4 regions of the Sphingomonas sp. Marseille-Q8236 genome follow, and region 2 is predicted to be linked to each of the others. Evidence: predicted binding sites of a transcription regulator. Region 2 holds the regulator's gene; each other region holds the start of a gene.

Evidence for each region. Region 2 encodes LexA, which represses DNA repair genes until DNA is damaged. Its sites were predicted from a motif close to GTTCCNCNCTTGTTCT; they were not measured.
Region 1: ACWPWT_RS17755 (ATP-dependent helicase) is a predicted target of LexA. The motif match lies at 2,169-2,184, and genes of this name have one in related genera.
Region 3: ACWPWT_RS20175 (ImuA family protein) is a predicted target of LexA. The motif match lies at 2,028-2,043, and genes of this name have one in related genera.
Region 4: ACWPWT_RS14865 (ImuA family protein) is a predicted target of LexA. The motif match lies at 2,059-2,074, and genes of this name have one in related genera.

Annotation. Positions count from the first base shown of each region.
Region 1 covers NZ_CBCOPO010000002.1:1,137,048-1,140,635, reverse strand. Annotated here, with positions in the region: gene ACWPWT_RS17755 (ATP-dependent helicase) at 1-2,166, opposite strand, end outside; gene ACWPWT_RS17750 (inorganic phosphate transporter) at 2,380-3,588, shown strand, end outside.
Region 2 covers NZ_CBCOPO010000001.1:2,466,433-2,470,020, forward strand. Annotated here, with positions in the region: gene ACWPWT_RS11805 (ComEC/Rec2 family competence protein) at 1-1,427, shown strand, start outside; gene lexA (transcriptional repressor LexA) at 1,418-2,101, opposite strand; gene ACWPWT_RS11815 (molybdopterin molybdotransferase MoeA) at 2,157-3,362, opposite strand; gene moaC (cyclic pyranopterin monophosphate synthase MoaC) at 3,409-3,588, opposite strand, start outside.
Region 3 covers NZ_CBCOPO010000003.1:243,417-247,004, reverse strand. Annotated here, with positions in the region: gene ACWPWT_RS20180 (strawberry notch family protein) at 1-1,858, opposite strand, end outside; gene ACWPWT_RS20175 (ImuA family protein) at 2,062-2,823, shown strand; gene ACWPWT_RS20170 (Y-family DNA polymerase) at 3,038-3,588, shown strand, end outside.
Region 4 covers NZ_CBCOPO010000002.1:548,521-552,108, forward strand. Annotated here, with positions in the region: gene ACWPWT_RS14860 (Y-family DNA polymerase) at 1-1,361, opposite strand, end outside; gene ACWPWT_RS14865 (ImuA family protein) at 1,279-2,043, opposite strand; gene ACWPWT_RS14870 (SOS response-associated peptidase family protein) at 2,520-3,146, shown strand; gene ACWPWT_RS14875 (MBL fold metallo-hydrolase) at 3,149-3,588, shown strand, end outside.

The sequences.
Region 1 (3,588 bases), on a different contig from region 2:
GCCCAGGCTGAGATCGTCGCGGCCCTTCTGGCCCAGTCCCACGGAGGGCGCCCGCGACTCAACCACGCGCGCGTTACGGCCCGGCACCCCCTGCGGGCTGGCGGCGGCGCGCTGCCACCCCGGCCCCCGGCCGGTCCCTCGTGCGACATCGGCAAAGGGATCGGCATGTTCGGACCAGTTGGCCCGCCACAGGCTTTCGCCCCCGGTCATGCTGGTCTCGCTGTCGATATGCTCGGGCGGGAGTTCGCCGACGAACCGGCTGGGCAGGCTGGAGGTCCACTGGCCATAGATGCGGCGGTTGGCCGCGTGCAGGATCACCGCCTTGCGACGCGCGCGAGTGATGGCGACATAAGCGAGCCGTCGTTCCTCTTCCAGACTGCGGGTGCCGCCTTCGTCAATGGCGCGTTGCGAAGGAAACAGCCCTTCCTCCCATCCCGCCAGGAAAACGGTATCAAATTCCAGGCCCTTGGCGGCGTGGATCGTCATGATCGTCACCTCGGGTTCCTGTTGGTCGCCGTCCCGGTCCATGACCAGCGAAACATGCTCCAGAAAGGCGCCGAGCGACTCGTAATCCTCCATGGCGCGCACGAGTTCGGACAGATTCTCCAGCCGCCCGGCCGCCTCGGCGGATTTTTCGTTCTGATACATCGCAGTGTAGCCGCTCTCGTCCAGCATCTGCCGGGCAAGTTCGGGATGGGCGAGGTCGCGGGCCATGTCGCGCCACCGGGCGATGTCGCCGACCAGGTTGCCCAGGCTGCGGCGCGCCTGCGGCGTCAGTTCGTCGGTATCAAGGATACGGGCCGAGGCGATCGTCAACGGCAATCCCTCCGCCCGGGCAAGTTGGTGAATCTTTGCCAAAGCCTTGTCACCCAGGCCGCGCTTGGGAACATTGACGATCCGTTCGAACGCCAGATCGTCCGAAGGCTGGTTGACGATGCGTAAATAGGCGAGCGCGTCGCGGATTTCGGCGCGTTCGTAGAAGCGGAAGCCTCCGACGATGCGGTACGGCATGCCGATCGCGATGAAGCGATCTTCGAATTCGCGGGTCTGGTGCGACGCGCGAACCAGAATGGCGATGTCGCCATAGGATGTGCCGGAGCGTTTCGCCGCCTCGATCTCCTCACCGACACGCCGCGCTTCCTCGGGGCCGTCCCATACGCCAAGCACGCGAACCTTTTCACCGACATCCAATTCGGTCCAGAGGGTCTTGCCCAAACGCCCGCCATTGTTGGCGATCACGCCCGATGCTGCGCCCAGGATATGGGGCGTGGAACGGTAATTCTGTTCCAGCCGGATGACCTTTGCGCCGGGAAAATCCCGCTCGAACCGCAGGATATTCTCGACCTGCGCACCGCGCCACGAATAGATGGATTGGTCGTCATCGCCCACACAGGCGATATTCTTGCGCGCCTGCGCAAGCAGCCGCAGCCAGAGATATTGGACGCTGTTGGTGTCCTGATACTCGTCGACCATGATGTAGCGGAAACGCTGCTGATAATGCTCCAGCACGTCGCGATGGGTCTTCAATATGGTCAACATGTGGAGCAGCAGATCGCCGAAGTCGCAGGCGTTCACGCTGCGCAGCCGCTCCTGATACTGCCGGTAGAGTTCGGCGCCTTGCCCGTTGGCGTAACGCTCTGCCTCGCCCGCATCGATGTCGCCGGGCACCAGCCCCTTATTCTTCCATTCGTCGATCAGGCCGCCCAGCGCGCGGGCGGGGAAGCGCTTTTCGTCGATGTCCGCAGCGACGATCAACTGCTTGAGCAGACGAAGCTGATCGTCAGTGTCCAGGATCGTGAAGTTGGATTGCAGCCCGACCAGTTCGGCATGGCGTCGCAACATCTTGGCACCGATGGCGTGGAAGGTGCCTAGCCACGGCATCCCCTCCACCGCGTCGCCGACCAGCCGACCGACCCGTTCCCGCATCTCGCGCGCCGCCTTGTTGGTGAAGGTGACGGACAGGATCTCGGAAGGCCAGGCTTTGCGCGTGTAGAGCAGATGCGCCAGCCGCGCGGTCAGCGCCGCCGTCTTGCCCGTACCCGCCCCCGCCAGAACCAGGACCGGCCCGTCCGTGGTCAGGACCGCCTCTCGCTGCGCCGGATTGAGTGTCCGCAGATAGGGATAATCGGCGAGCTGGGCGGCGGGATCGGGGTGGGCAGGAGTCATCGCGAACAGTTAGGGAACGTTTGCAGGCGGGGCAACCATCCAGTGTGCATCGGAAGAATTGTTTCCCCGGCTGCGAGCCTTACCGAACCCGATCCTTCTGGGCACCGCCGCCTCAGAATGCGACCTGCAAACTCCGCGGCACGTTCCGGGATGGGAATACGCCAAGTCTGGCGTCATCAAATTGTCACCAGAGAAGCGCAACGGGGGATCACCATGACATCCTTTGCACTCGCCGGTGGCCAATCCGAATCGCGCGCTCGTGGTCCCCGTCTCGATGCCAGCCTTCATCCCATGGGGCGCTGGATATTCGCGGGCCTGTTGGTCGGCGGGCTGGCCTATGCGGGCTACAGCATCGCGCTGGACACGGCGCGGGTCGGAGAGCCGATGGCGATCGGCGTCTTCGCCTTCTTGGGCCTTGCGCTATTGATCGCGCTGGGTTTCGAGTTCGTGAATGGCTTTCACGACACCGCGAATGCGGTCGCGACGGTGATCTATACCCATTCCATGCCCGCGCCGCTGGCGGTGGTCTGGTCCGGCTTCTTCAATTTCCTTGGGGTGCTCTGCTCGACGGGGGCAGTGGCCTATTCGATCATCACGCTCCTGCCGATCGATCTGATGCTGCACGTCGGGTCGGGGGCGGGCTTTGCGATGATCTTCGCGCTGCTGTTGGCGGCAGTGCTGTGGAATTTGGCGACATGGGCGGTCAGCCTGCCCAATTCGTCCAGCCATGCGCTGATCGGATCGATCCTGGGCGTGGGGCTCGCCAACCAGATGCTGTCCACCATTCCCGGCACGTCGGGGGTGGACATGGCACAGGTGCAGAAGGTGCTCTCCGCGCTGCTGTTCAGTCCGCTGATCGGTTTCGGCGCTGCGCTGCTGCTTCTCCTTGTCATGAAGCGTTTCCTGCGCAACGATCGGCTGTATCGTGAGCCGGAAGGCGATACGCCGCCGCCGCGTGGCATTCGCGCACTGTTGATCTTCACCTGTACGGCGGTCAGCTTCGCGCATGGCGGCAATGATGGGCAAAAGGGCATGGGCCTCATTATGCTCATCCTTATCGGCTGCGCGCCGACCGCCTATGCGTTGAACCGGACGTTGCCGGAAAGCGCTATGCCCGCATTCGTACGAAGCGCGCAGACCGGCTCCGCTGCCTATGCCGCCCATGGCGCGGGCGGAAATCCCACCATCGACCAGGCTCGTGCGATCGTCGTCGCCGGCGTCCGCGCCAAGGCGGTAGACAAGCCCGAAGTCTATACCGGCCTTTCCGTCCTTTCCCGCGACATTGGCGAGCGGATCGGCAATTACGGGGCGCTCAGCCGCGTGCCCGCCGCAATCGTACCCAATTTGCGCAACGACATGTATCTCGTCCTCGATACGACGCGCATGATCACGAAGAGCGAGACGGCCAAGAGCCGCTTCACC
Region 2 (3,588 bases):
TCGCGGGCAGCGCGGGCGGGATCGCGGCTGCGCTCGCCACGGGCGATGTCGGGGCGATCGATGGCGGTGATGCTGAGGCGATGCGCCGCGCGGGGTTGGCGCATCTGCTGTCGGTCAGCGGGCTGCACATCACGGCGGTCGTCGGCATCGTGATGGTGCTGACGGTGCGGCTGCTGGCGCTATGGCCCTGGCTGGCGCTTCGGGTGCGTTTGCCCTTGGTGGGCGCGGCGGCGGGGGCTTTGGCGGCGATCGGCTATACCTGGCTCACCGGCGCCGAGGTGCCGACGATTCGGTCCTGCGTTGCGGCGATGCTGGTGCTCGCCGCACTGGCGCTGGGGCGGGAGGCGATGACGTTGCGCCTCGTCGCGGCCGGGGCGTTGATCGTGCTGGTCTTCCGGCCCGAGGCGTTGGTGGGGGCGAGCTTCCAGCTATCCTTCGCCGCGATCACGGCCATCGTCGCGCTTCACGATCATGCAGCGATGCGACGTTGGTTCGGCCCGCATCCGGACTGGCGATGGTCGATGCTGCGCCATCTGGGGGCGTTGCTGGTGACGGGGCTGGTGGTCGAGGCGGCGTTGATGCCCATCGCGATCTTCCACTTTCACAAGGCCGGGCTTTACGGTGCGATGGCGAATATCGTCGCCATTCCCTGGACGACGTTCGTCGCGATGCCGCTGGAAATGATGGCGCTGCTTCTGGAGCCGCTGGGCCTGGGCGCGCCCTTCTGGTGGATGTTGGAGAGATCGCTTAGCTTGCTGCTGGCGCTCGCCCATCATGTCGCGGCCATGCCCGGCGCCGTGGTGGCTTTGCCAGTCGCGCCCGTCTGGGCCTTTGCGGCGGCGCTCGGGGGCGGACTATGGGTGGCGCTATGGCGTACCGGCTGGCGTTGGTCGGGAATGCCGATTCTAGCCATGGGTTTTGCCGCGATGTTGGCGGCACCGGCGCCGGACCTGATCGTCACGGGTGATGGCCGCCATGTCGCGGTGTCCACCGGCAAGGGCGTTGCCCTTTTGCGCGATCGTGCGGGCGATTATATGCGCTCGACCCTTTCGGAAATGGGCGGCTCCGATGCGGAGCCACAGGCTCTCGCCGATCAGCCGGGCGCGCGGTGCGGGCAGGACATGTGCGTGACCCGGATCGCAAGGGGCAGACGTCTCTGGCAGGTCGCCGCGACCCGTAGCGGTTATGCCGTGCCATGGGACGACCTGATCGCGTTATGCTCCCACATGGACATCGTCATCGCGGATCGCCGTCTGCCCGCCGCGTGTCACCCACATTGGCTGAAACTGGACGCCCCCGCATTACGAGGGACGGGCGGGCTGGCGATCCGGCTCGACCCACCGCGAGTCGATATGGTCCGCCAGCCGGGCGACCGTCACCCCTGGGTGGAGGCCGCTGCCGATCCGGCGAGCCGCCCTCAATCGTAGCGGCGCAGGATGCCCGACAGCTTGCCCTGCACCCGCACCTGCGCGGGCGCATAACGCTGAGGATCATAAGCACGGTTGGCCGGGTCGAGGCGGACCATCGAGCCCTCTCGCCGGAAATATTTGAGCGTCGCCTCCGAATCATCGATCAAGGCGACGACGATCTGTCCATCGCGCGCCACATCGGTCCGGCGGATCAGCGCATAGTCGCCGTCCAGAATGCCCGCCTCGACCATCGAATCACCCGAGACTTCCAGCGCATAATGCTCGCCCGAACCCAACAGCGCAGCGGGCACGGCCAGAGTGGAACTGCCCTCGAACGCCTCGATAGGAAGACCGGCGGCGATCCGGCCGTGAAGCGGGATTTCGACCACGTCATTGGCGGGCTCGGCCAGCGGACGGACCGAGGGACTGCGGACATTGTCCGAAGCGGGAGCCGAAGCCGTTACCGGCTTTTCGGGCCGATCGGGCATCCGCAACACCTCCAGCGCGCGGGCGCGGTTGGGCAGGCGACGAATGAAATGGCGTTCCTCCAGCGCGGAGATCAGGCGGTGGACGCCCGATTTGGACTTGAGGTCCAGCGCCTCCTTCATCTCCTCGAAGGACGGCGACACGCCGGTTTCCTTCAAACGGTCATTGATGAAGCAGACAAGCTCATGCTGCTTTGCGGTGAGCATCGCGATCCTCCGTCCAGAACAGACGTGGAACTTATATGGAACGTTTGGGCTTGCGTCAAGCGAGCATCAGGATTTCCGCCGAGTCGCCCTGGCGCGCCGCCGGAGCATGAGGCGGACGGATCACCAGGCAGGTCGACCGTGCCAAAGTCAGCAGCATCGAACTGTCCTGGATCGCCGCGGCATGGACGCGCCCGTCGATCATCGCGGCGCGAAGATAGTCGATCCTGGGTCCATTGCGGGCAGATCCTCGCCCAGGATCGCGGGGATCGGCGCGGGGGGGGGGGGGGGGGGGGGGGGGGGAGGGCGGGGGGGGGCCCGCCATATGTGCGATCAGCGGGCGGACGAACAGGGTCGCGGTGACGAAGGCGGATACCGGATTACCCGGCAGGCTGAGCACCACCGTCTCGCCTAGCCGCCCTGCCATCATCGGCTTGCCAGGGCGTAGCGCGATCCGCCAGAAATCGATGCTTCCCCCCGCCGCCTTCAGCGCGGGCTGGACCAGGTCGTGATCGCCCACCGACGCGCCGCCGGTGGTGACAAGCAGATCGGCGCGCACCCCCGCAAAGGCGTCGCGCAGGTGCTCCAAATTGTCGGGCAATATGCCGAGGTCGATGATCTCCACCGGCAGGTCGGCCAGCATCGCCCCGAGCATGACGCCGTTCGATTCGGGGAGCGCGGCAGGGTCGCCCATTCCCGGCGGGACGAGTTCGTCTCCCGTCGCAGCGATGGCGACGCGGACCGGCGGACGGACGGGCAGGGTGCCATGGCCGCCGGTCGCTGCGACGGCGATCCGCGCGGGGGTCAGTCGCTGGCCCGCGGCGATCAGCCGGTCCCCCGACGAGAAATCGAGACCCCGGCGGCGGACATTGCGGCCCGGATGCGCGGGACCTTCGCCGGTCAGGATCAGCATCGTGCCGTCGCGGCCGGCTTCCTCCTGGATCAGCACGGCATCGGCGCCGGGCGGCATGGCCGCGCCGGTGAAAATGCGGGTCGCCTGGCCCGGCCCGATGCTGTCGGGGAAGGGACGTCCAGCGGCACTTTCGCCGATCACCGTCCAAGGCCCAGGCATGTCGGCGAAGCGGATCGCATAGCCGTCCATCGCCGACAGGTCGCTGGCGGGCTGGGTTCGCGCCGCCAGCACGTCACGTGCTGCCCAACGGCCCGCGGCCTGTCGCAAGGGGAGGTCGACGATCGGGCGATCGGTGGCGAGCGCGATCAGACGCTGCTGGGCTTCGGCGACGGGTAGAAGAATGACGGTCACTCCTGTTGGCCCAAGGACGTTTCGCGGCCGATCGTCGTTCCCGGCGTCAGGCGTGCCAGTCGCCCGACTTGCCGCCGGTCTTCGACACCAGGCGAATATCGCCGATCGCCATGCACTTATCCAGCGCCTTTGCCATGTCATAAACGGTCAGCAGCGTGACCGACACAGCCGCCAGCGCCTCCATCTCCACCCCCGTCTGCCCCGCCGTCGCGGCGGTGGCGGTGGC
Region 3 (3,588 bases), on a different contig from region 2:
GCGCGCGTGGAAGGAGGTTCTGCAGCCGCACGCCTGCGATGCCTTGATCCGATCCGTCCTTCGTGCCGAACCGGCCTTCGCCTCCAGCTACACCGGCCATCTCGTGTGCTTCGTCGAAGACGAGCATACCTTCGAAGCTATCACCCGCCCAGTCGAGGATCTGCTGGAGGCGACTGCCCTTATCGCCGCGGCTCGATCGCAGCGTCGCATAGGTGAGAAAGAGGACGCCCTCTCCGGCGCCGATGGCCGTACCGAGCTTCCATTGGTTGAGATGCTGGATGTCGAGTGCGAGTCCTCCCACCGCGGTCCAGTCCCGTCGCGCGTCCTCAAGGAGCGTTTCGGTCTTCGAGATCCAGACGTGCCGGCGATGACCGCGGAGCCAATGATCGAGGATGATAGACGCGACTTGCCGACCCTTTCCCGCCCCGGTTCCATCGGCGAGGAAGAAGCCCGTCCGATACGGGCGACCTTCATCGTCCGGAATCAGGGTCAGGCCTTCCTCGCCGGGATGAAATCGGCCGGGAAGGTCGCGCTGAAAGGCGTCACCAGCGTAGATCAGCGTCTCGAGCTGCGCGTCCGACAGGACCTGGCTTTCGAGAATGGCGACGGGAAGGTTCGGCGCATAATGCGGTTGCGGTGCGGTGATCGACCCCATTGCGATCGATTCCACCAAGGCGGTTGGATGCTGCGCGGCGTCCTCAATCACAATGCGGCTTGGTCGATAGGGAAGGTAGACGCCAGCGGCTTCGCCTACCGGTGCCGGATCGTCGAGCACCGCATAGGAGATGTCCCGCATCACGGCAGAGGGCGTAGGGCGGGCAAGTGGCGTCGCCAGCCGGGGACGAGCCGCAAGAGCACCGAGCAACGACGACGGCCTGGGAACCGGCGATGAAGGCGCCGCGACCCGTGTAGGCGCTGGGAAGGCCACGATATGTCCGAGGGCATCGCTGAGGGTGGAGCAACGGATCAGCTCTGCTTCTCCTGAGCGCCCCTTCTCGAGGACCATGATCTTCACAGCCTGACCCGTACCGTGCTTCGCATAGGCATTGGGGGGCAGCGCAAGATGCAACGTCAGTGCGCAGCCCTCCGTCGCCCTTTTCCAGGCTCGACTTGACGTATCGACCCGTTCGGGGAGAACGGCCGCACACCGTCCGCCAACAGAAAGCCGGGACAATGTCGAGCGGAGATGTCGGAAGGCCGCGAGCGGATCGGCATGGCGCCCCAGGCTCCGCGAAAACGGCGGATTGATCAGGGCCGCAGTGGGCCGGATGACCGGGTCGAGAAAGTCGTGGATCAGCTCGGCGTCATGCGTGGTGACGGTCGTGTCGGGAAAAGCGGCGCACAACATCGCAGCGCGGGTCGCGTCGAGTTCGTTGAGGACAAGGCGTGCGCCGGCCCGGTGAGCGAAGGTTGCCAGAAGCCCGGTACCGGCGGAGGGCTCGAGGACGAGATCGTCGGACCCGATGCGCGCGGCAAGGGCCGCCAGAAAGGCCAGCGGCGCGGGCGTTGAGAATTGCTGGAGCTCGATCTGCTCTTCGCTGCGCACACTATGGGTCGGCAGGTTGGACACCAGCCCGTTGAGCTCCGCGAGGCAGGCCGCAGGCCCTGCGGGCAAGTCCGCGGTCGCGAGGTAAAGGACCTGGGCCAGTTCCAGCACGTCATAGGCGTCGCGCAGTGACCAGCGACCGTCGGCTGAGGACGTGCCGTGCGCCTGTTCCATAAGCCACAGCAACGACTCCCGCTTTACCGGGTCTTTCCTGGCGATGATCACGGCGAGCGCCCTGGCGGCCGTGATCGATGGCGCGGCAAACTCCAGCTCGGAAGCATCGAGGAGGCGGGCTGCGGGTAGGTGGCGCATCGAGGTTACTCCGTTCTTCCGTCCGGTGTTCATCACCGGATCGACACGCCGGAGGCGGCCTCCCCTCTTGTCGGCCTGGCGAGAATCGACCGGCGAGCTCGGGTTTGATCGCACACGACCCGTCCCATGCCGCCGCACGGAATCGTCTTGACGCGAATGCCAACTTTACGGAACATAAAGGGAACACACTGAGTCTAGCTGATATGTCCGCCGCCCTTCATCCTGCCGTCCCCGGCATTGACCATTTGCGCAGGATCGCTTCGCCGGCGACCGACTTCAGGGTCATGCCGTTTGGCATCGCGGCGCTCGACGCACGGCTGGGGGGAGGGGGCTTACGGGCGGGGGCGTTGCACGAAGCTACGCCGCGCAGCCCCTCGCTCGCCGATGATGCGGCCGCAACGCTCTTCCTCGCCGGCATCGCCGCGCGGGAAGCGATCGCCACAGGCGGTCTGGTGTTATGGGTGAGCTGCCGCACTGATCTCTACGCGCCGGCGCTGGAGCAAGCGGGGCTGCCGGCCGCAAGCGTGATCTATGCCCAGCCAAGGGACGATACCGCGCTCCTGGCGGTGGTCGAGGACGCGGTGCGTGACGGCACGCCGTGTGCGATCGTCGCCGAGGCGAGCAAGGTTTCAATGGTCGCGACGCGACGCTTGCAGCTCGTCGCGGGTGATGCCGACATACCCATTCTTCTCCTTCGCCGCGCGCGCCGTCTCGGCCAGGAAGTCTTCAACGAGCCGTCCGCAGCCTGGACGCGCTGGCGCATCGGGTCCGTTTCGTCCCAGCGCCTCGCGGTCGCGGGGGTGGGTCGTCCGCGTTGTTCGCTGGAGTGCAGCCGCCAACGTGGTGGCGAGAGCTTCACCATGATCGTGGAGGGCAGCGATGAGACGGGTCGTCTCGCTGTTCCTGCCGACCTTAGCCATCGATCGGCTGAGGCGGCTGGAACGGTCCGCTCTGCAGCAGCCTGAACGGTCTGTCCTCGAGGTGCCGATCGACGACGATCCGGGGGACTGTTCGGTGCCCCGGGGCGGCGGATGGCGTCCGGGCGCCCGGTGGGCGCGGCAAGGGCTGCCGACGCGGGCTGTTGTTGAGGCACAGATCGCAGCGCTTCCAACGCATGCGCGTCCCCCCGTACGCGAACTCGGTCGCCGGTCGGAGGCGGCCAGCCATCCGTTTAAGGCCATGGTGCAGGCTGCTCCGACATCGCCCCATCCCCTCCCATTGCTGGGGCACGCGCCGCTGGCGTTGGTAGGCAAGGTCGGGCGGCGAGAAGACATCGTCGCCGCGTGCGATGGGGCGCGCGCCCTGGGCGTGTATCCGGGCATGGCGGCGACCCACGCACGCGCGCTCGTATCGGACCTCGACGTCCGCCCGGCTGATCCGGAGGCGGATAGCGCGTTGCTCGATCGCCTGGCCTTGCTCGCCGTACGACGCTGGTCGCCGGTCGCAGCGGCGACGCCGAACGACGGGATCTGGATCGATCTTTCCGGTTGCGCGCATCTGCATGGCGGCGAGGAGCTGTTCTGCCGCCGTCTTCATGCCTTCTGCCGACGGGCGGGCTTCTCCGCACGGATCGCGGTCGCCGATACGGGTGGAGCGGCGCATGCCCTGGCAAGATACGGACGCGGCGAGATCATACGGGCACCCTCGGGCGCGACCGCGGATGCATTAGCGCCGCTGCCGGTTGCCGCCTTGCGGCTTGCGCCCTCCGCGCTCCGTGCGTGTCGACGCTT
Region 4 (3,588 bases), on a different contig from region 2:
ACCAAAACCGCGACGTCGGGTGGGGCATCGTCGCCGGCCAAACTGGTGGCCAGCGCGATCGCGCCCAGCGGATCGGTGTGGGGGGCAGCCAGCCGCATCGCCTCGATTCCGTCGCCCGGATCAACCCGGTCGATGCGTAGGTGGAAAAGCCGGGCGAGATGGCCTGTATCACGGGTCGCGCGCGCGGTGCCGATCGACAGATGCTGTTCGCTGCCATCGATCCGCTCCAGCGTCAGGATCAACGCCCGGACGCCGCGGCCACGCTCCACCAATTGCCGGATAAGGTCGGTGAGCAGGTCGCCGATCACCTGCTCGATCGCCTCGGCCGTGCCGATGGGTTCGAGCAGGCGGAGACGGGCAATAGGCGTCTCTTGCGGAACCACCGGGACGATCGGTTCGGGGACACGCCCCAGTGCCTCGTCGAGGCGGCGGACACTCGCCATGCCTAGCCGCCGGGCGAGCGGCCCGCGCGGCAGCGGCAGGAGATCGGCGATCCGGTCGAGCCCAAACCGGCCCGCCGCCGCCGTCGCTTCCGGCGTAAGGCGGAGCGCGGCGGGCGGTAAGGGGGCGATCGCCTGGGCCTCTTGTCCGCCGGGAACCAGCAGGATCGCATCGCGACCGAAACGGGCGAGCGCATGAGCTGCGCCCGGCGTGGAGGCGACCGTCACACGCGCGGTCAGGCCGAAACGTCGGCAGAACCGGACCAGTCGCTGGCAGAAGCGCGCTTCGCCACCGTGCAGATGCGCGACGCCGCTCAGGTCCAGCCACAGCCCGTCCGATCCGCTGACCGCGGCGGTCGGTGTCCAATGGCGCACGGCATGGAGCGCCAGATCCGCCAGCAACGCTATATCTGCCGCCCGGTCGGCGGGGCGGATGTCGAGATCCGGGATCAGCGCCCGCGCTTGCGTCACCGCCATGCCCGGGGTCAGTCCGAGCGTCATCGCCGCCGGGCAAGCGGCGGCGATGACCTGCCGCTGTCCGATCTGCTCGGCCAATACCATCGGCACGAGGTTCAACGCGGGTGCTGGCCCTGATACTGCCTTGTGCTGGCCCAGTGCGCTGGAGTGTTTGAACGGATGGTCCGCCGTCTCGGACCGGCGGCCCAACTCGCGCATCGGTGGGCGCTGGTGCAGCGGCAGTGCTGCTACCTGCTCCTCCACCGCCCCACGCGCCGCGCCTTGCTGCGCCCAGCGCGCACCGGGACGCCAGCCGCCGCCCCGCGGCACCGAGCAGGCACCGGGGTCGTCGTCAATGGGAAGCATAGGCGCGGGCCTCGGTTCAGGCAGCGCGCGCGGCCGCTCCAACCGTCGCAGTCGCTCGATCGCGAGATGCGGCAGGTAGAGCGAGGCGACCCGTGTCATCGCATGCCTCCAATTCCATCGTGAAGCCCGGGCCGCCGCGCTGGCGCGCCAGCTCGACCATCCATCGTGCGCGGCCGACCCCTGGGGCGGGGAGCGGCGTGGAGGGCGCGCAGGCGATCCGCCACCGTGTCCTCGCCGCCGACAGTTCGGTCAGTGGGCAGGTGCCCTGTCGGCGCCAGCGGCGCGAAAGCAGGGCAGGGGTATTTCCCGTCATCGCCGCCAGCTGCAGTCGCCGGGTCGCAACCATGTCGGCGCGCTTTACCTCGCCGACGACCGCTGCAAGCCCGCCATGGCGCAGGCCATCCTCCATGACGGCAAGAACGTCCTTGTCCTCACGTACCTCGGCGAAGAACAGCGTGGCAGGGCTGAGTCCGGCCTGTTCGAGACCCGGCGCATAGAGATCGAACCGGGTGAGCGCCCAGAGCACCCGGCGACCGCTTTGCGCCGCCGCGCGCGCGGCAATTCCCACCGCAAACAGCGTGGCAGCCGCGTCATCTGTAAGGGTCGGTGTCGCCGAAGACGTCTCATGCAAACCGCCGAGCGCCAGGCCGCCGCCCGTCAATCGCGTGTCTACCGCCTCTATGCCGAAAGGCAGGACCGCACCCTCACTGCCGCGCACAGCGCCTATAGCGCCCCGCAGGCGGGCCAGTGTTTCGAGGGGTGGGGCGGTGGAAGACATCATTGCTGCGACTCATATGTTCGCTATATGTTCCGTTGATTCCGTAAGCAGGTCAAGGCGTTGCGGAAGCGGATCGATAATCGGAACGGGACAGGGTCGTGGCAGAAGAGGGCCGCAAAAGGGGTAGCCAGGAAGGCGGGGCAGGGGCCGATCACGATCATATCGGGCGGCGTCTGCGTACGTTGGAGGAGTGTGCCCTGCACAAGCGCACGCTGCGCCTCAGCTGTCCGAAATGCGGTCACGTCCGCGTCTTCGATGCGGTTGCGCTCTGGTGGATGTTTCACCGGCGAGGTTGGGACGGGACGCTGGGTGTGGTTGCTCGACGGCTATGTTGCTCGGCATGCCAGGCGGAAGGACGCATCCAGCGTCCCCATGTGTTGATCGGGCGTGACCAGCCCACCGGCGCTTCTCTGCCCTATCCGGACGCCGCGACGTGGAAGAAGCTTGTCTCGCGCTGCCGGTCGTGATCGAACAGGCGAATGTGTAATCTTTACAATATCCAGGTCGATCCTCGCAGCTATTTCGACGCGCTTGCCGCGGTCGACGACGCGAGCAACACGCTGGAGATCGAGAAGGATTACGCAGCGCCGGGAAAGCCCGGCTATGTCGTTCGTGTCGAGGAGGGCCGACGGGTGCTCAGCACCATGCGCTGGGGCTTCCCGACCCGCAAACCGCGCAAGCGGCCAGCGCACGAGGGGGAACTGCCCTTTCTCTACGACTGGTGGACGAACGCCCGGAACATGCAGAGCAACATGTGGAAGCCGTGGCTGCTAAAGGCCGAGCATCGTTGTCTTGTGCCCTTTACCCGCTTCTCCGAACCCAAGGCCGCCGCCGATCGGCAGGCACCCGGCGACACCAACTGGTGGTTTACCGTCGAGGATCAGGCGGTGCCGTGCTTCGCCGGGCTATGGAAGGTCGATCAGGATCATGACCGGGTCTATGCCTTCTGCACGACCGAGCCCAATCCGCTGGTGGCGCCCAAGCACCCCAAGGCGATGCCGGTGATCCTGCTGGCCGAAGATCAGGAACGCTGGCTGACCGCCCCGGTCGAGGACGCGCTCAGCTTGCTGACGGCCTATCCCTCGCAGCTGATGAGCGTCGCCTGACCATGGCCCGCAACCGCTATTATGACGGTCCGCCGAGTGATCACTACGACGGCACGCGCTTCTTCAACCCGGGGCAGGCCAGCACCGACCGGGGCCTGCGCGCGGTGCTCCGCTGGAAGCTGGCGGGCGGTGCCGCCAAGTGGCCGAAGTCAGTGCCGGTCACGCCCGCACGACCCGAGCCGCGCGTGGATGGCCTGTGCGTGACGATGGTCGGCCATGCGTCGCTGTTGATCCAGGTGGCGGGGGTCAACATCCTCACCGACCCGGTCTGGTCGAAGCGCGCCAGCCCGTTCCGCCGCGTCGGACCGAAGCGGGTGACCGCGCCGGGGATCGCGTTCGAGGATCTGCCGCCGATCGATGTCGTGCTGCTGAGCCATGCCCATTACGACCATCTCGACCTCGACACGTTGCGGCGCCTCCACGCCGCGCACAATCCCCTAAT